One region of the Arthrobacter sp. LAR12-1-1.1 genome, then DNA from elsewhere that is predicted to be linked to it. Evidence: riboswitches for the same ligand, from Rfam matches in the RefSeq annotation. Region 1 holds a riboswitch; each other region holds the start of a gene.

Region 1 (5,823 bases):
GGCTCGAGCACATGGGCCTGGACACGGAGGCTGCCATGCTGCCGTTCCAGCCCTCAGTGGACCACTTCCACGAGCGCACGCGCCCGGCGGACTGGTACGAGGCGCTCATGAAGGCCTACGTGATCGACACGGTCTCCGCTGACTTTTACAGCGCCGTCGGCCGGTACGTCGACGCCGGGACCCGGGAGCTGATCGGGCAGGTCCGCTCCACGGGCGAGTCTACGGCCGTGCTGCAGGAGCGTCTCAAGGCGGCCCTCGCCGATGACCCCCGGCTCGCGTCGCGCCTGGCGCTGTGGGCCAGGCGCCTGCTGGGTGAGGTCCTGACCCACGCCCAGCGGGTCAGCCTTGAGCACGAGTTCCTCGCCGGGCTCTCGGGGCTGGACGACGCCGACGCCAGGGAGCTGGTCAGCGGCCTGACGGCCGAACTCGCAGCGAACCACGCGCGCAGGATGGCAGGGCTGGGGCTGGCCGGGTAGGTCCAGTACCGAGCGCCAGCCGCGGTGCCGGCGAGGGTGCAGGCCTGGTTGCCGGCCAGGGTGGCCGCGGCCCGGAACGCCGGCGGGCTTGTGGGCCGGGGAACCTGCCTAGGATTCCGCGGCGTCCAGCGCCGCCAGCAGTGCACCCGCGGCGTGGGCCGGATCAGCGGCGTCGGTGATCGCCCGGACCACCACGATCCGCCGGGCGCCGGCCTGGACTACCTGCTCGACGTTGCTGAGGTCGATCCCGCCGATCGCGAACCACGGCACGACCCCGTCGACTTTGCCGGTGCCGTCCGCTTTCGCCCGGCCGATTGCCTGGGCGGCGTAGCGCACCAGGTCGAGGCCGACGGCGGCGCGTCCCGGCTTGGTGGGCGTCGCCCACACGGGTCCCACACAGAAATAGTCGAGTCCTTTACGGCCTGGTGAGGCGGCAATGGCGGCGTCCACCTGTTTCGGGCTGTGGGTGGACAGGCCGATCACGGCATCCTTGCCCAGGAAGCCGCGGGCGGCGTCGAACAAAATGTCCTTTTGGCCGATATGGAACACCGGCGCCCCGGACAAGGAGGCGATGTCAGCCCGGTCATTGACGGCCCACAGCCGTCCGTGGCGCTGTGCTGCCGCGTGAAGGACCTCCAGGAGTTCGAGTTCCTCCGCCGCCTCGAGCGATTTGTCGCGCAGCTGGATGATGTCAACGCCGCCTGCGAAGGCGGCGTCAACGAAGTCCTCGAAGTCGCCGCGGTCCCTGCGGGCGTCGGTGCAGAGGTAGAGGCGGGCGGTGGTGTGGAGGGGGTCCTGGCTCATGGGACCAGCCTAGTTCCTCTAAACTGGGCGCATACCGCGGGAGCCCGCAGCAGCCATGTCGCCGCTGCACGGCTGAGAGGGCGTCAGAGCCGACCGCTTGACCTGATCCGGCTAGTACCGGCGTAGGGAAGGAATTTTTTTATGGGCTCACGAGCCGGCCGCACAGCCGAAGCCGCAAATGACGCCGCTTCCAGAGTTTGTGACACCGGGCCCGGTACCGCAGGGGACATCAGCGCCGAAGGCATCACCACAGACATCACCGCAGACGTTGCCGTGATCGGCGGCGGCGTGATCGGCCACGGCATCGCGTTCGAGGCCAGCCGCGCGGGCCGGTCCGTGGTGCTGATCGATGATGCTCCCGGCAGCGGAGCCAGCTGGGCCGCGGCCGGCATGCTGGCCCCCGTGAGCGAGCTGCACTACCAGGAGGAGCAGCTCCTGGAGCTGATGCTTGAGTCCTCCCGGCTGTGGCCCGGATTCGCTGCCGAAGTGGACGCCGGTGCCGGGATGGACGCCGGTGCCGGGGGCACGGAATCTCGGGCCGGTACCGGCTACCTGACGACGCCGACCCTGGCCGTCGGGGCCGACGCGGCGGACCGGCGCGCGCTCGCGGACCTGAGGGAAGTCCAGCAGGCCTGCGGCCTCACCGTGGAACCGCTGACAGTGCGCGAGGCGCGGAGCCGGGAGCCGCTGCTGAGTCCCGGCATCTCGTGCGCCTTCGACATCCCGGCCGATCACCAGGTGGACCCCCGCCTCCTGATCGCCCGGCTCGCCGGCGTGCTCGGCACGGAGGGCGGGAGCTTGATCCGGCGGCGCGCGGCGGGCCTGCTGTGGCAGGACGGACAGGTTGCGGGCGTACGGCTGGCGGGTGGCGGTTTCGTGCGGGCTGCAGAAACCGTCGTCGCCAACGGGCTCGGCGCCGCCGGGCTCGAGGAGCTGCCCGCCGGACTGGCGCTGCCGCTGCGGCCCGTCTACGGCGACATCCTGCGCCTTCGCGTGCCCCCGCATCTTCAGCCGCTGCTCACCGCAACCGTGCGGGGCATGGTGCGCGGGGTCCCGGTGTACATCGTTCCCCGCCAGGACGGCACCGTGGTGATCGGAGCCACCCAGCGCGAGGACGGACCGTCGAATCCGCATGCCGTATCTGCCGGCGGCATCTACCAGCTGCTGCGGGACGCCCAGCAGCTGGTGCCCGGGGTCGCCGAGCTGGAGCTGCTGGAAGCCACGGCCCGAGCCCGGCCCGGCACCCCGGACAACGCCCCGTTGCTGGGGCGGGTCGCGCGCCCGGGCGGCGGGGACGTCCCGGGACTGATCATCGCCACAGGTTTCTTCCGGCACGGCGTCCTGCTGACCCCCGCCGCTGCCGCCGTATGCCGGCAACTCATGGACGGGACGCCGGACCCGCGCTGGGCCGGGTTCCGCCCCGACCGTTTTTCCCGCATCCCGGATACGTCCGGAGACAGCCCCAACAAGGAAGCAGCATGAACATCAGACTGAACGGAACGGAGCGGAGCGTCGCCGACGGCGCCTCCGTCAGCACACTCGTCAGCCAGCTCACGGGCCGCAGCATCGGCCCCGACGGCCGGGCTGCAGACGGGGGCAAACTCGGTGTCGCCGTGGCCCGCAATGCCGAAGTGGTGCCGCGCAGCCAGTGGCACGCCACGGCGCTCGCCGACGGCGACGACGTCGAACTTGTCACGGCAGTCCAGGGAGGATGACCAGCATGAACGAGACGACGTTGGCAGGAACACCGGCCGTACCGGTGACCGGGGCGGTGGCCGACCCGTTCGTGGTCGACGGCGTGGAGCTCAGCTCCCGCCTCATCATGGGTACCGGAGGTGCGCCGAGCCTGGACGGGCTGGGGGCCGCGCTCGTGGCCTCCGGGACCGAGCTGACCACGGTGGCGATGCGCCGCTATTCGCCGGCCGAGACGGGCTCGCTGTTCCAGCTGCTCGATGACCACCAGATCCGGGTGCTGCCCAACACGGCCGGCTGTTTCACCGCCAAGGATGCTGTCCTCACCGCCGAGCTGGCCCGGGAGGCCCTGGAAACGGACTGGGTCAAGCTCGAAGTCATTGCCGACGAGCACACCCTGCTGCCGGACGCAGTCGAACTCGTGGACGCCACCGAACAGCTCGTGGCCCGCGGCTTCAAGGTCTTCGCCTACACCAACGACGACCCCGTGCTTGCCCTCCGGCTCGAAAACCTCGGCGCGACAGCCGTGATGCCGCTGGGCGCCCCGATCGGCACCGGCCTGGGCATCCTGAACCCGCACAACATCGAGCTGATCGTCTCGCGCGCGTCCGTGCCCGTGGTGCTGGATGCCGGGATCGGCACGGCCTCGGACGCGGCCCTGGCGATGGAACTCGGCTGCGACGCCGTGCTGCTGGCCACGGCCGTGACCCGGGCGCAGAATCCCGTGCTCATGGGCGAGGCCTTCAAACACGCCGTCATCGCCGGTAGGCTGGCAAAAAAGGCTGGCAGGATCCCACGCCGCGAGCACGCGCTGGCGTCCTCGGCGATGGAAGGCCGGGCCGAATTCCTCTGAGTCCGGCCGCTCCCGGTAGGCCGCCAGTCTTGTCGGTCAACCAGTCAAGGAGACTGTCATGGCAGCCACGGACGACATCCTCACCCGCCCCCAGCTCGACGAAGCGCTGGCGGGCCTGCCGGACTGGCGGTACCGCCTCGGCGGGCTGGTGACCGTGTACACGGCGCCGACGGCGGCCGCGGCACTGGAGCTGATCGCCGCCGTCGGGCGCCTCGCCGAAGAGCAGAACCACCACCCGGACCTGGACTGGCGCTACAATCGGGTCTTTCTTCGCTACAGTTCCCATGACGCCGGCACCGAGGTGACGCCGAGGGACGTCAAAGCGGCGACGGCGGCCAGCGTGGCGGCCGCCGCAGTCGGTGCCACCGCGCAACCGGGGTTGTACCGGACGGTGGAAGTGGCCATCGATTCGGACAATCCCGCCGGGATTTCGGAGCTCTGGCGGGTCGCCCTCGGTTACCGCAAGGGCAGGTTCGGGGATCTCACTGACCCCTACGGCCGCGGCCCCTCGCTCTGGTTCCAGGAAACCTCCACCCCGAACGCCAACCGCATCCACCTGGACATCCACAGGAGCAAGGCCGAGTCCGGCTCCGTACTGGAGAAGACCGCGGCTACCGGGGCCTCAATGAACCGTGACCACGCACCCAACTGGGTGGTGGTCACGGATGCGCAGGGAAACCGTCTGTGCCTGTACACCGAAGACGGCCACGGGCCGGACCTGCCGGCGTAGGGCAGCCCCCTTGACGGGGTAATGCCCGGTCAGAGCTTCAGGATGGTTGTGAGCCGCTCGGTGTCCTGCCGGGTCCGGGTCTTGCCGAGGTACACCACGGCCGCGATCGAGGCCGCAGTGCCCAGGACCATCGGCAGGATCCACGGGATCCAGGTCAGGCCCGGCTGGTAGCCGAGCCCGGCGGCAATGAAGATGATCCAGCTCAGCATGCCGACGGTCGCAGCGACTCCGGCTGGGACGCTGACGCCGTATTTCGTGTGCCGCTTGTCGTTGGCCCACACCACGAAGCCCGCAGCAACGGTCACCATGGCAACCACAATCAGAGAAAGCATTCAGGACACCTCACGCTTGTGAAGAAAACGACAGTGAGTAAACGGTAGTGAAGAAAGCGAAGCGGTACCGAAGGATTCAGCCGGGAAGCTGCTCCGACGGCGGCCGCTCGGACGGCGGGGCTAGAGAGCGCCGAAGCCGACGCGGCGGGCCTCTTCTGCTCCGATTTCCACGTAGCCCAGGACATTGGCGGGGACGATCACCAGGCGGCCCTTGTCGTCCTTCAGCCGCAGTTCGCCGCCCTTGGCGATCGCCTCGGCGACTACCTTGGCGACGGTGTCGGCGTCCTGGGTCGATTCGAGGACAAGTTCGCGGCCAATGTTCTGAATACCAATCTTTACTTCCACAGCAAGGCCTCCCAGCCAATCAACGTCCAAAGAATGTCTAAGGTCAATCTCTATTTGTAGTCTAGGTCTCTTTGGGGAAGCGGGAGATTCCGCGCCAAGCTAAACGGTAGATGAGGTCGCTGGCAACATCGAGGTCCAGGTTCCCGTCCGTTTCCAGCCAGTACCGGGCGCTCACGTGGGCCATTCCGGCGAGCCCGCGGCCCAGCAGTTGGGCTTCGAGGTCGGGCAGTTTCGTGTCCTCGGCGATGACGCGCGCGACGGCGTCGGCAAAGGTCTTGTTGAACGTTTCCAGCCGTGCGCTGACGTCGGGATCGTTAATCAGGTCCGATTCGAAGACGAGCCGGTGCGCCTGGTCGTCGTGGGCGATGAAGCGGAAGTAGGCGCGCATGACCGCCTGGACGCGTTCGTCATTGTCTGTGGTGGAATTCAGCGCGCCAAGCAGCAGATCGATCAGCTTGCTGAGGTGGCTGTCCAGCAATGCGAGGTAGAGGTCCCGCTTGGAAGGGAAGTGCTGGTACAGCACCGGCTTGCTGACATGGGCGGTCTCGGCGATCTCATCCATGGCGGCGCCGTGGTAGCCGTTCGCGACGA
Region 2 (5,823 bases), on a different contig from region 1:
CAAGGTGGGCGTGTATGCGATGGTCCGCACGGAGACGCTGCTTTTCCCGGGGGATGCGCTCAACGCCCCGCTGATGGTCGCGGCGCTGCTGACCATGGTGGTGGGTATCCTCGGCGCCCTGGCCCAAAGCGACATCAAGAGGCTCTTGTCCTTCACGCTGGTCAGCCACATTGGCTACATGGTGTTCGGCCTGGCCATGTCCACGGTGGCCGGCCTGGGCGCCGCGGTGTTCTACGTGGCCCACCACATCACCATCCAGACCAGCCTGTTCCTGGTGACCGGACTGATTGAACGCCGCGGCGGCAGCTCATCCATGGACCGCGTGGCCGGGCTGGCCAAGCTCTCCCCGGTCTTGGGGGTCCTGTTCTTCATTCCCGCCATGAACCTGGCCGGAATCCCGCCGTTCTCGGGTTTCCTGGGCAAGCTGGGGCTGCTACAGGCAGGCGTCGAACTGGGCACACCGCTGGCCTACGCCCTGGTGATCGGCGGCGTGCTGACGAGCCTGCTGACCCTGCTGGCGATCGCGAGGGTCTGGAACCGGGCGTTCTGGCGCAAGCCCGGGGACGCTGAGCACCCCGATCCGGTGCTCCTGGCGGCACCGGCCGACTCCGCCACCGGGGACCGGGCCGGGAGGACGAACGTGACCCTGCTGCCCCGCACCATGGTGGGCTCCACCCTGGGCCTGGTGGTCTTTGGCGTGGCCCTGACAGTCTTCGCCGGGCCGCTGTTCAGGGTGGCCGACCAGTCCGCCGGGGAGATGCTGGACAGGTCCTCCTATATCCAGGCCGTGCTTGGCGAGGACGCGCCGGTGCCGCCGGTGCCTCCGGCGGCCCAGCCCGGGCAGGGCGAGTTGCAGGGTGGCGGCAAATGAACCGGAAAAGGATCTCGCTGCGCCAGGAACTGCCGCTGCTGGTGTGGCTCGTTTTTGTCTGGGGCGCGCTGTGGCAGAACTTCAGCCCGGGCAATCTCCTCTTCGGGGCCCTCATCGCCGTGCTTGTGGCGCGCATCTTCTATCTGCCCCCCGTGGAGCTCGGCGGCCGCTTCAACGTGCTCCGCGCCGTGCCCTTCGCCCTCATCTTCCTCGGAAAGGTCGTCGCGGCAAGCTTCCAGGTCCTGTACCTCGCCGTGGTCCGCGGCCCCAACGTGGTCAGCGCCATTGTCGCCGTGCCGCTCCGGAGCCATTCCGACCTCCTGGTCACTGCCACCGGGCATGTGATCTCGCTGATTCCGGGATCCCTCGTGGTGGAGGTGGACAGGTCAACGTCCACGCTCTACATCCACGGCATCAACGTCCGCAATGCCGAGGACGCGGCCAAGCTGCGCAAGGAGGTCCGGGACACCGAGGCCGGGCTGATCAGGATCATGGGGACCAAAGACGAACTGTCCGCCCTCACACAGGAGATCGCCGCATGATGCAGACCGTCCTGACGGTGACCGCCGTCGTACTTTCCCTGGCCGCCGCGGGGGCGATCGTCCGGATCGGGCGGGGCCCCTCGCTGCTGGACCGGGTTCTCGCCGCCGACGTGCTGCTGGCCATTTTTGGGGCGGCCCTGTGCATCGACATGGCCGTCAACCGGCACCTCAACAACCTGATGCTGCTCGTTGCGATTTCCCTCATCGGGTTCGTCGGCTCGGTCACTGTGGCCCGGTTCGTGGCTGAGAGAAGGGAGAGCGTCCGTGAATCCTGAAACAGTGATCGATGCCGTCTCCGCCGTGTTCATGGTGACCGGCGCGCTCATGTCACTCGGCGCCGCGATCGGTCTGTTGCGGTTCCCGGACCTCATGAGCAGGATGCACGCCGCCACCAAGCCGCAGGTCCTCGGCCTGTTCCTGCTGTTGGCGGCGCTTGGCCTGCAGATGCGCAGCTGGTGGGTGTGGCCCGTCCTGGTGGTGGCCTGGCTCTTCCAGCTGCTCACCGTCCCCGTGTCGGCCCACATGGTGGGCCGGGCCGGCTACCGGACCAAGCACCTGCATCCGGAACTGCTGAGCTCCGACGAGCTCGAAGCCATAGTTCAACAGGCAGCGGGCCAGCAGGCGGCCAAACACGGAGTGGACGACGACGAAGCCGGCCGCTGAGCCCGTTCGGTGACCGGCGCGGCAGCCCGGCACATCGACCGACGCTTCGACCGGCGCCGCCGCTAGTCGAGTCCGGTCAGACGATGTCCTGGGTCTTGGCGAAGCGGGTGATCGCGCGCTGGGTGCCGCGGTTGGCGAGCACCTGGATGATGGCGCTGACCGATGCGGAGATCAGGGCGAACGTCAGGGCCGAGCGCAGCGTGGTGGGGACGTCGTCGTCGTGGCCCTTGGGCGGCTTGTTGCCCGTGGACTTTTCCCAGATAGTGTCCACCAGCTTGGTGCCGGCAAAGCCGGCCAGGAGGCTGATGCCGGTGCCGAGCAGCTTGATGATGATGTTCATTCTTCGGTCTCCTTGGGACGGGAACTGGGTCTCTCCCTAGCCTAGCGTTCCGGTATGAGGACCATCCGCAGGGCCTCGACCACGAGTTCGTGGTCCGCCTTCTGGGGCAGGCCGGAGACGGTGACGACGGCGACAGCGCCCGTGCCGCGCACGTAAATGGGGAACGCCCCGCCGTGGGCGGCGAACTCCGTCTGGTCCCACCAGGCGTTGTCCTCGATCATTCCGCCGGCAGCGCGGGCCCGGAGGCCCACCAGCAGGGACGGGACCTCGTACCGCATGGCGGTCCGCTTCTTGGCGTTGATCCAGCGCTCATTGTCCGGCGTGGCACCGTCCAGCGCTGCGTGGAAGAGCACCTGCTCGCCCTTGGTGATGTCGACCGCGATGGGCAGCGAGCGTTGCCTGCCCAGCTCGACAAGGAGGAGCCCGAGGTCCAGGGCGTCGTCCTTGCTGAACGACGCGAACTGGAGCGCGTCCATCTCGGCCAGTACCCGGCCGATGAGCACCGCCAGGGATCCCTGCGGCTGCGGCTCCCTCGAGTCAGGGTCGTATTCCCCGGAGGGATCTTGTGTGGCTGGTGTCTGCGTCAAAATAATCCAGCTTTCCGGTGGGTGACGAGGCCGCCCGCTGGCGGGTCCGGGTGTCCGACACGTCGACTCTACCAAGCGGGGCGTTCCCGGCCGCGGAGACCGGCTTTGCCCCGTCCCGGATTGTGACGGCACGCCGCTGAAAACCCGGCCCTCCGGGTGTAAACTGAGCCAGCCCACAAGGGCGAAACAATTTACGACAGGGGAGCGCCGCCGTCGGGCATCACCGGAAAAATCCGGGGAAACCTTAGGTGGGCGCTGAGAGTGCGGACAGCCGCAGACCCTCGAACCTGATCCGGTTAGTACCGGCGCAAGGGAGTCGAGTTCTCAGGGTGCGCGGAGGGCGGCGGAAGCCGAAGCCGGCCGGAGCACCCTCCCCTCCTGTTCCTCAGGAGGACGACATGACAGATATTTCAGCACAGCATGGTTCCGCCGGCCCATCATCGGCCCGGCGCAACTACACCTGGCGTGTGGTGGACATTGTGGTGGCCGCGTTGATCGCCGTTGCCGGCGGCGTCATCTTCTGGGCCTGGTCCCAGGGCGCGAACCTCATTTCGGTCCCGGTCAACGCGCTCTACCCGCCGCTCAGCGGACTCTACGCCGGCGGCTGGATGATCCCGGCGGTGCTGGGCATGCTCATCATCCGCAAGCCGGGCGCAGCGCTCTTCTGCGAAACCGTCGCGGCCACGGGCGAGCTCATCATGGGCTCGCAGTACGGCACCACGGTGCTGATCTCCGGCATCCTGCAGGGCCTCGGCGCGGAACTGGTCTTCGCGGCCTTCCTCTATAAGAAGTTCAACCTGCCGGTGTCCCTGCTCGCCGGAGCCGGCGCGGGCCTGTTCTGCGGCCTCAACGATTCCTTCCTGCCGTGGGGCTGGAACATCGCCTACGCAGCCGGGGACAAGCTCGCCTACATCGCCTTCACCACAATCTCCGGCGCAGTGATTGCCGGCGGACTGTCCTGGCTCGCCACCCGCGGCCTGGCCAAGACCGGAGTGCTGGGCTCCTTTGCCTCCCGCAAGGCCGCCACGGAGCCTGTTTTCTCCTGATCGCTTCTCCAGAACCCTCTTATCCTGAACTCTGCAGAGCACCCATGAGATCTTCAACAGGCGTCCGGCCGGCCGCCGTCACGGCCCGCGGCTGGGGCTGGCGGCACGCTGGAAGGCCCCGGCCCGCCGTCAGCGGCCTTGACCTGGACATCCGGCCGGGGGAGCGCGTGCTCCTGCTGGGCCCCTCCGGCGCCGGCAAATCGACGCTGCTCCACGCCCTGGCCGGCGTGCTGGGCGACGGCGCGGCCGGCGCCTCGGGGCCGGCCGGCGACTCCGAAGACTCAGACGAGACCGGAAGCCTGCTGATCGACGGTGCCCCACCACGGGCGCAGCGCGGCCGCGCCGGGCTTGTGCAGCAGGACCCGGAAACCCAGGTGGTGCTTTCCCGCCTCGGCGACGACGTCGCCTTCGGGGCGGAGAACCTCGCCGTCCCGGCGGCGGAGATCTGGCCGCGCGTGCGCGAGGCACTCGACGACGTCGGGCTGGGCCGGCTGCCGCTGGACCACCCGACGTCGGCACTCTCCGGCGGACAAAAGCAACGGCTGGCGCTCGCCGGGATCCTTGCGATGCGGCCGGGGCTGCTGCTGCTCGACGAGCCGACCGCCAACCTCGATCCCGCCGGCGTCCTGGAGGTCCGCGACGCTGTGGGCCGCTGCCTGGACAAGACCGGCGCCACCCTGGTGGTCGTGGAGCACCGGGTGGGGGTCTGGAAAGACCTGGTGGACAGGATCGTGGTGCTGCAGCCCGGGTCCGCCACGGACTCCGCCGTGCTGATTGACGGACCGCCGGACCGGGTCCTGGCCGAGGCGCGGGACATGCTCATCGGTGCGGGCGTCTGGGTGCCGGGCTACGTCCCGGCGACGCGGTTGCGGCTGCCGGCATGGGACGCAGGTCAGCTCCTGCTCGCGGCCGACGGGCTCGCGGTGTCACGCGCGCGGCCGCGGCGGGCCGGGCTGCGCGACGGCTTCCGCACGATCGCGCCGCGTCCGGTCCAGTCCGGAGTTTCCGTCCAGGTCCACGCCGGCGAGGCCCTGACCATCACGGGACCGAACGGCGCGGGGAAGTCCACCCTGGCGCTGACGCTGGCCGGCCTCCTGCGGCCCGTTGCCGGAACGGTCTCGGCCGCGCCGAAGCTCAGCGGTGACGCCGGAACCGATCCGTACCGGTGGAAGGCCCAGCAGCTGATCGCCAGGATAGGCACAGTGTTCCAGGAACCCGAGCACCAGTTCGTCACCGGCAAGGTCCTGGACGAGCTCATGTTCGGCCCCCGCCACCTCGGCTACGGCGCAGACCGCGTGGACGAACTGCTGGAACGGCTGCGGCTCAGCGAACTCGTGGAGGCCAACCCCTACACGCTCTCCGGCGGCGAGAAGCGCCGCCTTTCGGTAGCCACCGTGCTGGCCGCGCACCCGCAGCTGCTCGTCCTGGACGAGCCCACCTTCGGCCAGGACGCCAATACCTGGGCCGAACTCGCCTCGTTCCTGTCCGAGCTGCTCGACGCCGGCACCGCCGTCGTCTCCGTGACGCATGACGCCGAATTCAGCGCCGTCCTCGGCGGCACCGAACTCCGACTCCGGCCGCGGGAAACTGCCGCCGCGGATGCTCCCGGCCCGGATCTTGAGCTGCCGGAGGGGGCCTCGCCATGAGGGACGCACTGAGCCTGCGCGGCAACCATGCGCTGCTGACCCGCGCCAACCCGCTCGCCAAGTTCACCGCGGTCACCCTGATCACGCTGGTCCTGGCGCTGTCCATTGACTGGGTCTCGGCGTCGGTG
Region 3 (5,823 bases), on a different contig from region 1:
CCGACCTCGTCCAGTCGCTCACCCTGGTGGAACCGGCCTGCCTGTCCCTGACCGCGGAGCTTCCCGCCACCGCTGCGCACCGGGCGCTCATGCAGCCGCTCTTCGACGTCCGGCACAACCTCAGCGACGACGACTTCCAGCGGGAGTTCATCCGCCGCGCGTTTGCGGCCGACGCCCCGGGGGCCACGACGCCGGAGGCCCTCCGGGCGGCGCGCCGGCTCCGCCTGCAGGCGCCGCCGTGGGAAGCCCCGCTGCAGATCGTGCCGGGCGTGCCGACGCTGGTCCTGACCGGAGGCTGGGAACCGCTGTATGAGGAAATCGCCGGCTACCTGCGCGAGACCGGCGCCCTGCACCGCACGGCGCCGGGAGGGCACCGGCCCCAGGATTCAGCCGAGGGGGACCGGGCCATCCGCTCGTACATCGCCGAGGTTAGCCGGCACCAGCACGCCCGGGCGTCCTAGGAGGCTGCAGGTTCGCCTACGGCCGGTTCCGGCAGGTAGACCTTGCCGCCCGAGGCGAGGAACTCATTGCTCTTCGCCTGCATTCCGGCCGCCATCTGCGCCAGGGCCGCCTGCGAATCAGCTGAACCGTATTCGTCCCGGATGTCCTGGCTGATCCGCATCGAGCAGAACTTGGGACCGCACATCGAGCAGAAGTGGGCTGTCTTGGCCGGCTCCGCGGGAAGCGTCTCATCGTGGAAGGCCTCCGCCGTCACCGGGTCCAGGGACAGCGCGAACTGGTCCCGCCAGCGGAACTCAAACCGCGCCTTGGACAGGGCATCGTCGCGTTCGTGGGCGCCGGGGTGGCCCTTGGCGAGGTCGGCGGCGTGGGCCGCGATCTTGTAGGTGATCACGCCCGTCTTCACGTCGTCCTTGTTCGGCAGCCCGAGGTGTTCCTTGGGTGTCACGTAGCAGAGCATGGCGGTGCCGAAGCGGGCAATCTCCGTGGCGCCGATCGCCGAGGTGATGTGGTCATACCCCGGTGCGATATCGGTGACCAGCGGCCCGAGCGTATAGAACGGGGCGCCCTTGCAGAGTTCCTGCTGGCGCTCCACGTTTTCCCGGACGAGGTGGAAGGGCACATGTCCCGGGCCCTCCACCATGACCTGCACATCGAACTCCCAGGCCCGCTGCGTGAGCTCGGCCAGCGTGTCCAGCTCGGCGAACTGCGCCGCGTCGTTGGCATCCGCCGTCGCGCCGGGCCGCAGCCCGTCACCCAGGGAGAACGCGACGTCGTACTTCGCGAAGATCTCGCACAGCTCGTCGAAGTGGGTGTAGAGGAAGTTCTCCTGGTGGTGCGCCAGGCACCAGCCGGCCATGATGGAGCCGCCGCGGGAGACGATGCCGGTGACCCGGTTGGCTGTCAGGGGCACGTAGCGCAGCAGCACCCCGGCGTGGATGGTCATGTAGTCCACGCCCTGCTCGCACTGCTCGATCACGGTGTCCCGGAAGATCTCCCAGGTCAGGGCATTCGCCTCACCGTTGACCTTCTCCAGCGCCTGGTAGATCGGGACCGTGCCGATGGGGACGGGGGAGTTGCGGATGATCCATTCGCGTGTCGTGTGGATGTCGTCCCCGGTGGAGAGGTCCATGACCGTGTCCGCGCCCCACTGGGTGGCCCACTGGAGTTTGTCCACCTCCTCGGCGATGGAACTGGTCACGGCGGAGTTGCCGATATTGGCGTTGATTTTCACCAGGAACGCCTTGCCGATGATCATCGGCTCGGATTCGGGGTGGTTGACGTTGTTGGGAATGATCGCCCGCCCCGCGGCCACCTCGCTGCGGACCAGCTCCACATCGCAGTTCTCCCGCAGCGCGACGAACCGCATTTCCTGGGTGATGACACCGTCCCGGGCGTAGCGCATCTGCGTGACGGTCTTGCCCTCAACGGCGCGCCGCGGCACCGGCCGGCCGCCCCGCCACTCGGCCGACGCCGCACCCCGGCGCACCGCCGACTTGCCGTCGTCGAGCAGCTCCCGTTCCCGGCCGGCGTAGGTTTCGGTGTCCGCCCTGGCCTCAATCCAGGATGCCCGGAAGGGCTCCAGCCCGCGGACCGGATCGCTGCCGGGGCCGGCGGTGCGGTAGACCCGGAAGGGTGCGTTCCCGACGCCGCCCGGTGAGGGTTCCAGGGCAATCTCGGTCACCGGGACGCGGATGCCATGGTCCGGGTCCGTGGTGAAGGCCAGCGAGTGGGACTTCAGCGACTGCGTGGCGGCTGCAGGCTCATTTTGGGCTGACTCAATTTGGACGGGCTCGATTTGGGCAGGGCTGTGCTGGGTCAATTGGGTATTCACGAAAATACTCACTTCCTTCGCCGGCATTACCCGGACAGGTTCAACGGTCGCAGGCTGCGTCAGCCCGATCTCAGCCCCTGCAGGGGGCACCCGTGTGGTCGTAGACGAAGCTACCACGTGCCTGTCGACGGCTGTGGAGTATGACGCGGCCGGCGGACCGCGGTGTTAGCTTGGCATTGTGACTGTGCCCGGGGCCGCGGCCCGGATCAGGACGGCGACGCCGGAAGACCTTCCGGCGCTGCCGGTTCTCGAGGCCGCAGCAGACCGCATCCTCGAAGCGGAGCCGGGGGACCAGGCGCTCCCGGCTCCGGCGTTGACGACGCCGGTCGAGCCGCGCTTCATACTTGTCGCCGGAAACCCGCCCGTAGGATTTGCCCGCGTTGACGAACTCGGCGGCCAGGCCCACCTGGAGCAACTCTCCGTGCAGCCGGACTTCGGCGGGCGGGGGATCGGCCGGTCCGTGGTGGAGGCGGCCATCGATGCGGCCCGGAGTCGTGGCTGTTTATCGATGACGCTTAGCACCTTCGCGGACATTCCGTTCAATGGGCCGTTTTACGCGAGCTGCGGTTTCGAGGAATTCGCCCAGCCGGGCCAGGCGTTGGCTGCCCTGCGGGTGCACGAAGCGCAGCTGGGGCTGGATGATCTGGGCCGGCGGGTTGTCATGCGGATTAGGCTTAGGCCATGACCGGTATCATCGAATTCAGCGGCCCCATCCTCACGGCCGCGGACCAGGAACGCCGCGGACTTTGGTCGGTGGACGGACTGCTGACCTTCCGCCGCCCGGCAGCCGCGCCGGAGACCGTGCTGGACGGCTGGGTCATTCCCGGGTTCGTGGACGCACACTGCCACATCGGCCTGGGCCCGGGCGGGGACGTTTCCGAGGACACCGCCGAATCCCAGGCCCTGGCGGACCGGGACGCCGGGACGCTGCTGGTCCGAGATGCCGGCGCGGTCCACGACACCCGCTGGCTCCAGCAGCGGGCGGACCTTCCCCGGATCATCCGCTCCGGCCGGCACCTCGGCAGGACCCGGCGCTACCTGCCGGGCCTGGCCATCGAGGTCCAGCCGGAGGATCTCGTAGAGGCGGTGCGGAAGCAGGCCCGCGCGGGCGACGGCTGGGTCAAGCTCGTGGGGGACTGGATCGACCGCGACGCCGGCGACCTGGCGGCCAGCTTTCCCGCCCGGACGGTCAAGGACGCCGTCCAGGCCGCCCACGATGAAGGGGCCCGGGTCACCGCGCACTGCTTCGCCGAAGACACCCTGGATGACATGCTCGACGCCGGGATCGACTGCATCGAGCACGGCACCGGGCTGCTGCCCCGGCACCTGCCGCGCTTCCTCGACCAAGGCGTCCCGATCGTGCCCACTCTGATCAACATCGCCACGTTCCCGGACATCGCCACGCGGGCGGAGGCCAAGTTCCCCCGCTACGCCGCCCACATGCGCTCGCTGTGGGAACGGCGGGCTGAACGGGTCCTCGAAGCCTACGAGGCCGGGGTGGCCATCTATGCCGGCACCGACGCCGGCAGCGTGATCAGGCACGGCCGGATCGTGGACGAGATCCATGCCCTGCACGCCGCCGGCCTGCCCGCAGCAGCCGCCCTCGACGCGGCGGCCTGGTCCGCGAGGACGTGGCTCGGCGCGGACGGCATCGCCGAAGGGGCCAGCGCCGACGTCCTGGTATGCGCCGAAGACCCCCGGCAGCACCTCGGCACCCTCGCGGGCCTACAGCACATTGTGCTGAGGGGGCACTTCATCCGTTAGGAATAAATTGAAGCTTCAAGTAATTTAACCCTATACGAAAGGTCGCCGATACCCGGTGGCCGCAAGACACCGGAGCGTTTCGATGACCCAAGAATCCAGCACCCAGGATCTCCTTCCGGCCGAACTCAGCATGGGCACCGTGATGCTCAAGGTCGGCGACATGAAGCTCATGACCGATTACTACCAGTAGGCCCTCGGCCTGGAAATTGTGGCCGAACAGGACGGCGGCCTCTACCTCGGACGCAAGCGCAAGCCGCTGGTCCACCTGGCGCCCGCCCCCGGCCTGAACATTCCCTCCCGCGGCGAGGCCGGGCTCTTCCACACCGCCCTGCTCTTCGAGGACCAGCACTCCCTGGCGGCTACCGTGGCCACCGCGGCCCAGTATGAGCCCCAGTCCTTCACGGGCAGCGCGGACCACCTTGTCAGCGAGGCGTTCTACTTCAACGACCCCGAGGGCAACGGCATCGAGCTGTACTGGGACCGGCCGCGGGAAGCCTGGTCGTGGGAGGGCAAGAACGTCGTCATGGACAGCCTGGCCCTGCCGCCGCAGCGTTACCTGCAGCAGTTCCTGACCGAAGAATCCGTGACCGGCCAGCGCGAGGCCGCCGCCGGCGTCGGGCACGTCCACCTGCAAGTGGGCGACGTTCATTCCGCGCAAGAGTTCTACGTCGGCACCCTCGGATTCGAGAAGACCGCGGGCTGGCACGGCCAGGCACTGTTCGTCTCTGCCGGCGGCTACCACCACCACATGGCCATGAACGTCTGGAACAGCCGCGGCGCGGGTCCCCGGCGCGACACGTTGGGCCTGGGTGAAGTCCTCATCGAAGTGCCGTCCGGTGACGACGTCGCAGGCCTGGCCGACCGGCTTAAGGTCGCCGGCGTCGATTCGCACCACACCGGCGCCGAGCTGCGCTTCGAGGACCCGTGGCGCAACCGGATCCGCGTCGCCGTGCGCTAAGGCACGCTGTTCGCTGGGCATGTCCAGCGTTCATAGCTCCCCACTGGACATGCCCAACGTTCGTTGGCGGGACTTCGGAACATGTCCATCGGTCGCGGCCGGGAATGGACATGGCTGCCTTATGTCCATTGCTCACCGTCGGGGGAGGGCATTTCCACTGTTCGTTGGCGGGACTTCGGAACATGTCCATCGGTCGCAGCCGGATGGGCTGGGTTTCCCGGGCTGGAGGAGGACATGTCCACTGGTCGCCCTCAGGACCGCTGGGTATGTCCACCGGTCGCAGCCGGGAACGGACATAGCTGCCATATGTCCAGTGCTCACGGTCAGGGGAGGGCATGTCAACTGGTCGCCCTCAGGACCCCTGGGCATGTCCGCGGGCGGGGCCGGGTGGGCAGGGTTCCCGGGCCGGAGGAGGGCATGTCCACTCGTCGCCCTCAGAACCGCTGGGTATGTCCACCGGTCGCGGCCGGGAATGGACATAGCTGCCATATGTCCATTGCTCACCGTCGGGGGAGGGCATGTCCACAGTTCGTTGGCGGGACTTCGGAACATGTCCATCGGTCGCGGCCGGGAACGGACATAGCTGCCATATGTCCAGTGCTCACGCTCCGGGGAGGGCATGCCCACGGGTGGGACCAAGTATGGCGACATCCGGCACGGTTACGGAGGGCATGTCCACCAGCGTCGCCGTGCGCTAAAGGCACGCTAGGCTGAAGCGACGCCGAAAACAGCGGTCCGCGTACCGCCGAACCCTAAGGACAAGCTGCATGGGATTCACCGAACTCTTTGTGTCCACCCACGAAGAAGC
Region 4 (5,823 bases), on a different contig from region 1:
GCCTGCGGGTGTTGACGCATATTTGCCCCAACGGGCGCCGAATGTGGCGGCGCATCAGGGGCAGGAGTGTCGCCACAGATGGATAATGACCAGGTTGTAGCCGGTAACGAAGAACTAGTAGCCGCCGGGGAAGCAGAAGCAACTGCGGAAGCGGAAGCTCCGGCAGCGCCGAAGAGGGCCGTCCGGACCCGCCGGAAGGCGCCCGTCGCAAAGGTCAACGCCGCGGCCGCCGCGGAGGCCGTGGCTGAAGCCGCGGTGCTGGCCGAAGCGGCCGGCTCGGATGAGCCCGTCGCCGCGCGCCGCAAAGCAGCCGACGCCGAAACCGCCGTACCCGAAACTGCTGCCCCCGAAACTGCTGTAAAGGCGCCCGCACGGCGCACCCGTGCCCGCAAGCCTGTTGCCGCCCCGGAACCGTTGCCTGCCTTCGCTGAAGAGCCCGAAGCCAACGCGCCTGCCGCGGCAGAGGCTCCCGAGGCGGCCGCTGCTTCCGACGACGCCGCCGTCACGGAGACGGCCACAGAGAAGGTCGCAGAGACGGCCCCAGAGAAGCCGGTCCGGCGCCGCGCCAGCCGTGCCAAGGCCGCACCGAAAGCCGAAGACGTACCCGCAGTAGCGGTCCCGGCCGAAGAAGCCGAGCCGGCAGAAGCCGCCACGGCGGCCGAACCTGCGCAAGCCCCCGCCGCGGCCCAGCCCGAAGAGCCGGAAGCCCTGCCCGAGGAAAGCCCGGCCACGTCGCTGTTCATGGAACCGGGTGCCCTCACTTCCGTGATCTTCCAGGCCCCCGACCTCAGCACCGTGGTGCGCCCGGTCCCCGTTGCCGCAGCAGCAGCGGAGCCCGAGGAGGAAGAAGGCGACGAGGACGAGGACGCCGGCAGCCGCCGTCGACGCCGCAGCCGTGGCCGGCGCGGGCGCACCCGTACGTCCGCCGAGTCCGACACCGAGTCCGAAGGCGCCGAGGACGAGGGCGACGAAGGTTCCGAGGCAACCCTTGAGGATGGCGTGACGTCGCGCCGCCGCCGCCGCCGTCGCCGCGGCGACCAGGACCTGGAACTGACCGGTGGGGAAGGCGACGATCCGCCCAACACGGTGACCCGCGTCCGTGCGCCGCGGGCCATGGCCGAGGCGCCGGTCAACAACCGCGTCACGTCCGTCAAGGGCTCCACCCGCCTGGAAGCCAAGAAGCAGCGACGCCGCGAATCCCGCGACACCGGCCGCCGCCGCACCGTCATCACCGAGGCCGAGTTCCTGGCCCGCCGCGAGTCCGTGGACCGCCAGATGATCGTCCGCCAGCGCGACGACAGAATCCAGATCGGGGTCCTCGAAGACGGCGTCCTGGCCGAACACTTTGTGTCCAAGACCCAGCAGGATTCCCTGATCGGCAACGTCTACCTGGGCAAGGTCCAGAACGTGCTGCCGTCCATGGAAGCCGCATTCGTGGACATCGGCCGCGGCCGCAACGCCGTGCTCTACGCCGGCGAAGTGAACTGGGAGTCCGTCAACCTCGAAGGCAAACAGCGCAGGATCGAGAACGCGCTGAAGTCCGGCGACTCCGTGCTGGTCCAGGTCACCAAGGACCCGGTCGGCCACAAGGGGGCCCGCCTCACCAGCCAGATCTCGCTGCCCGGCCGCTACCTTGTGTACGTGCCCGGCGGCTCCATGACCGGCATCTCCCGCAAGCTGCCCGACGTCGAGCGCAACCGCCTCAAGCGGATCCTCAAGGACCGCCTGCCTGAGGACGCGGGCGTCATTGTCCGCACCGCGGCCGAGGGTGCCTCCGAGGAAGAGCTGACGCACGACATCAACCGGCTCCGCGCGCAGTGGGAGGGCATCGAGAGCCAGTCGACGTCGACCAAAATCCTCGCCCCCGAGCTGCTCTACGGCGAACCTGACCTGACCATCAAGGTGGTCCGCGACGTCTTCAACGAGGACTTCTCCAAGCTGATCGTCTCCGGCGAGGAAGCCTGGGACACCATCGAGGCCTATGTCACCTACGTGGCACCGGACCTCGTGGGCCGGCTCGAGAAGTGGACCAAGGACACGGACATCTTCGCTGCCTGGCGCATCGACGAGCAGATCCACAAGGCCCTGGACCGGAAGGTCTTCCTGCCCTCCGGCGGTTCCCTCGTGATCGACCGCACCGAAGCCATGACCGTGGTGGACGTCAACACCGGCAAGTTCACCGGCTCCGGCGGCAACCTCGAGGAAACCGTCACCAAGAACAACCTGGAAGCGGCCGAGGAAGTCGTCCGGCAGCTGCGCCTGCGCGACATTGGCGGCATCATCGTGATCGACTTCATCGACATGGTGCTCGAATCCAACCGCGACCTCGTGCTGCGCCGCATGGTGGAGTGCCTGGGCCGGGACCGGACCAAGCACCAGGTGGCCGAGGTGACCTCGCTGGGCCTCGTGCAGATGACCCGCAAGCGGATGGGCACCGGGCTGCTGGAAGTCTTCGGCGAACAGTGCGAAACCTGCGCGGGCCGCGGCATCGTCACCCACGACGAACCGGTGGAACACCGCCGCGCCAACACGGTTGCCGCGGAGCACTATGTGCCGCGCGCCGAGGCGCAGCCTGCTGCCCGCACGGAGCGCAAGAGCCGTCGCCGCGGCAGGGGAGGCCAGGGCCCGGAGACGGCGCCGGCCGCACCCGCAGCCGTCCACGTCGAGCCCACCGAGGCCGAACGCCACGCCAAGGCTGAAGCCACCCGGGCCGCGCTGGCCAACATCGCCGCCGCGGCGCACGCCGCGCACCTGCACGACGGGGAGGCAGCCGCTGCCAGCGACGCCGGGGCCCGTAAGGCCGCCGTCGACGCCGTCACGCAGCTCGCGGCCGCCGAAGAGGCAGCCGGACGTCCCGCGACCGTGCTGACGTTTGGCGGTGAGCAGGTGGCCCTGCCGTTCGTGGAGCACGCCGAGGACACGCCGGAACCGGCCCTGACCCTGGACCTGCTGACCGAGGCCTTCGCCAACCTGGGCGACGCCGAGGCCGGCAAGCCGGCCGGGATGGACGCCGTCCAGGCCCCGCCCTCCGCGGCTTCCGCGGCACCGGAGGCGCCCGCAGCCGTGCGCACTGCGCAGGCGCCGGCTTCGCGGACAGCGGACACCACGGCTCGTGGCCGCCGCGGGCGCCGCAACCGGAGCGCCAGCCGCGCCCAGGGCGCTGCGAACGAGACCTCCGTGGAGCATCGCGAGGCGACGCGGCCGGCCGCGGCCGGATCGGTTCACGAGGCCAAGGCACCCGCCGCGGCCAGGCCGGCGTCCATCCCGGCCGGCAACGAGCCGATCATCCTCGGCGTGGGCGTACCGGCGTCGGAGCTGTAGTCCGCCGCGACTGATCGCTTCCCCGACCGGTCCCTTCGACTGGTTGGACTGCGGGACCGGGCCGGAGCGGGCGTAACAATACGTCCGCTCCGGCCCGGTCCCGCTCCTGCGTTAACGGGGCAGCCCGGTGGCAACGGCTAGGCTGGAACACTGACACGGGGTGCCGCGCATCAGCCGGCTGAGATCCAGACCCGTTGAACCTGTCCGGTTAGCACCGGCGAAGGGATGTCTGACTTGTCCGCGAGATCGAATCAGTCCGAGTTTCTGCCCAGCGATTGTCAGACGGCAGGGCCGTCCCCGTCCGTGCCGTCCCCGTCCGTGCCGTCCCCGTCCGCACCCCCGCGCATTCCCCGCGTGCTGGCCATCGCCGGCTCCGACCCCTCCGGCGGGGCCGGGATCCAGGCCGACCTGAAGAGCATTGCAGCGAACGGCGGCTACGGCATGGCCGCCATCACGGCCCTGACGGCCCAAAACACCCAGGGCGTGCGCGCCGTCCACGTGCCCCCGGCCGCGTTCCTCACGGCCCAGCTGGACGCCATCAGCGACGACATCGGCATCGACGCCGTCAAGATCGGCATGCTCGGCGACGCCGCGGTGATCGACGCCGTCCGCAGCTGGCTGGAAAAGGTGAGCCCCGACGTCGTCGTCCTGGACCCGGTGATGGTCGCCACCAGCGGCGACCGGCTCCTGCAGGAATCGGCCGAGGCCGCCCTGCAGGCCCTCCTGCCGCTGGCGGACCTCATCACGCCGAACCTCGCCGAACTCGCCATCCTGCTCAAAGAGCCCGCCGCGGCCGACTGGGCTGAGGCCTTGGCGCAGGGCAAACGACTGGCGGCCCTGACCGGCACCACCGTGCTGGTCAAAGGCGGGCACCTCAAGGACGGACACTCCCAGGGCGGCCAGCCCGGGGACGGACCCGTCGACGGCGGCGATGCCGCGGAGGGCGGGAACGGCGCGGGCGCCGGCTGCCCGGATGCATTGGTGAACACCGGGGGCCTGCTCGGCCGGGAAACGGTGGTGGTGCCGGGGGAGCGGATCGCCACGCGCAACAGCCACGGCACCGGCTGCTCCTTGTCCTCGGCCATGGCCACCGTGCAGGCCCGGGTGGGGGACTGGGAAGCGGCGTTGCGGGAGGTCAAGCCGTGGCTGCTGGGCGCGCTCCGCGAAGCCGCGGCCCTGGACGTCGGCTCCGGCAACGGTCCGGTCCATCACTTCCACCACATGCAGCAAACTGGCGATGTGCACGCCCTCAAAGACGACCAACGCGGCCAGGGCAGCCTCGACGGCCACGGTCCGGCGGAGGGCGAGTTCGCCGCTGCCTTGCGCGCAGGGGCCGCGGGCGATCTTGACGCCATCTACGCCCTGGACTTCATCCGCGGGCTGGCCGACGGGACCTTGCCCGAGCACGAGTTCGCGTACTACCTCGCCCAGGACGCCATCTACCTCAACGGCTACTCCCGGGTCCTGGCCCGTGCCGCCGCGATCGCCCCCACCGAGGCGGAGCAGCTGTTCTGGGCCCGTTCCGCACAGACCTGCCTGGAGGTCGAATCAGAGCTGCACCGTTCCTGGCTCAGCACCCGCCCCACTGCCCCCAACCTGGGCCCGGTGACGAAGTCGTACGTGGACCACTTGCTGGCCGCCTCGGTGGCCGGCAGCTACGCGATCCTCGTCGCGGCGGCGCTCCCATGCTTCTGGCTCTACGCCGAGGTCGGGGCCACCCTGCACCGGGAATTCCTTGCCGGCGGCGCCCCCGTGGCACACCCCTACGCCGACTGGCTGCGGACGTACGCCGATGAGGACTTCGCCGCCGCGACCCGGCAGGCCATCGCGTACACGGACACGGCGGCCAGACGGGCATCCGGGAGCGAGCGGGAGGCCATGGCCCTGGCTTTCCGGCAGTCATCGGGCTACGAAGTGGCCTTCTTCGACGCGCCGCGGCTGTACGCCTGACACGACCTGGCCCGCACAGCCGGTACGATGGTGGGGCACGGTTCCGGAAGTCGTTGCGGCAGCACAGCATCAAGACGGTCGAGATCACGGTCAAGAACATTGACACGGTCTTTGCTTCAAGACGTTGTGGCGCCTATCACGGACTACCAGCCGGAACCAGCCTCATTTGCGGCCGAAGGCAAAATTAGCGTATTCTAGATCTTCGGTGCTTACGCCAACACTTGGGTTATGACCCTGAGAACAGCCTGCTTGGAATTCCAAGTGGATTTGTTCCGGGGATAGCTCATGGGTTCCCCCGGGGAATCCACCGGCGTTGAGGCACAGCGTGAGCCGGTCCAAACAATTTGGCCCCAGGTTCCGCACGCAAATCTAGTAATAAACGTCGAGAGAAGTGAGTTCCCCAGTGGTGTACGCGATTGTCCGCGCAGGCGGCCGCCAAGAGAAGGTTTCCGTTGGAGACTTCGTTACCCTGAACCGCGTCCCCGGTGGAGCCGGCAGCACCTTTGAGTTGCCCGCACTGCTCCTGGTGGACGGTGACAAAGTCACGTCTGC

Evidence for each region. A riboswitch is a leader RNA that binds a small molecule or an ion and turns the genes downstream of it on or off. The one in region 1 is predicted to bind thiamine pyrophosphate.
Region 2: it holds a riboswitch for thiamine pyrophosphate, as region 1 does, so the genes downstream of both, MRBLAR12_RS22805 (ECF transporter S component) here and thiO (glycine oxidase ThiO) in region 1, are expected to answer to the same signal.
Region 3: it holds a riboswitch for thiamine pyrophosphate, as region 1 does, so the genes downstream of both, thiC (phosphomethylpyrimidine synthase ThiC) here and thiO (glycine oxidase ThiO) in region 1, are expected to answer to the same signal.
Region 4: it holds a riboswitch for thiamine pyrophosphate, as region 1 does, so the genes downstream of both, MRBLAR12_RS04780 (bifunctional hydroxymethylpyrimidine kinase/phosphomethylpyrimidine kinase) here and thiO (glycine oxidase ThiO) in region 1, are expected to answer to the same signal.

The regions. Positions count from the first base shown of each region.
Region 1 is NZ_JBEGIG010000012.1:510,667-516,489, forward strand. Features, by position in the region: gene MRBLAR12_RS10460 (ferritin-like fold-containing protein) at 1-476, shown strand, start outside; gene thiE (thiamine phosphate synthase) at 585-1,280, opposite strand; TPP riboswitch at 1,307-1,427, shown strand; gene thiO (glycine oxidase ThiO) at 1,422-2,762, shown strand; gene thiS (sulfur carrier protein ThiS) at 2,759-2,995, shown strand; gene MRBLAR12_RS10480 (thiazole synthase) at 3,001-3,825, shown strand; gene MRBLAR12_RS10485 (4a-hydroxytetrahydrobiopterin dehydratase) at 3,884-4,555, shown strand; gene MRBLAR12_RS10490 (hypothetical protein) at 4,585-4,887, opposite strand; gene MRBLAR12_RS10495 (DUF3107 domain-containing protein) at 5,008-5,232, opposite strand; gene MRBLAR12_RS10500 (TetR/AcrR family transcriptional regulator) at 5,294-5,823, opposite strand, start outside.
Region 2 is NZ_JBEGIG010000078.1:150,369-156,191, reverse strand. Features, by position in the region: gene MRBLAR12_RS22835 (Na+/H+ antiporter subunit D) at 1-871, shown strand, start outside; gene MRBLAR12_RS22830 (Na+/H+ antiporter subunit E) at 868-1,413, shown strand; gene MRBLAR12_RS22825 (monovalent cation/H+ antiporter complex subunit F) at 1,410-1,688, shown strand; gene mnhG (monovalent cation/H(+) antiporter subunit G) at 1,678-2,076, shown strand; gene MRBLAR12_RS22815 (DUF4235 domain-containing protein) at 2,153-2,416, opposite strand; gene MRBLAR12_RS22810 (heme-degrading domain-containing protein) at 2,458-3,003, opposite strand; TPP riboswitch at 3,192-3,335, shown strand; gene MRBLAR12_RS22805 (ECF transporter S component) at 3,402-4,049, shown strand; gene MRBLAR12_RS22800 (ABC transporter ATP-binding protein) at 4,094-5,695, shown strand; gene MRBLAR12_RS22795 (energy-coupling factor transporter transmembrane component T family protein) at 5,692-5,823, shown strand, end outside.
Region 3 is NZ_JBEGIG010000056.1:19,731-25,553, reverse strand. Features, by position in the region: gene MRBLAR12_RS20095 (alpha/beta fold hydrolase) at 1-461, shown strand, start outside; gene thiC (phosphomethylpyrimidine synthase ThiC) at 458-2,293, opposite strand; TPP riboswitch at 2,289-2,397, opposite strand; gene MRBLAR12_RS20085 (GNAT family N-acetyltransferase) at 2,472-2,978, shown strand; gene MRBLAR12_RS20080 (amidohydrolase family protein) at 2,975-4,057, shown strand; partial or broken gene MRBLAR12_RS20075 (VOC family protein) at 4,140-5,015, shown strand; gene MRBLAR12_RS20070 (hypothetical protein) at 5,783-5,823, shown strand, end outside.
Region 4 is NZ_JBEGIG010000003.1:34,487-40,309, reverse strand. Features, by position in the region: gene MRBLAR12_RS04785 (Rne/Rng family ribonuclease) at 79-3,321, shown strand; TPP riboswitch at 3,468-3,564, shown strand; gene MRBLAR12_RS04780 (bifunctional hydroxymethylpyrimidine kinase/phosphomethylpyrimidine kinase) at 3,547-5,271, shown strand; gene rplU (50S ribosomal protein L21) at 5,675-5,823, shown strand, end outside.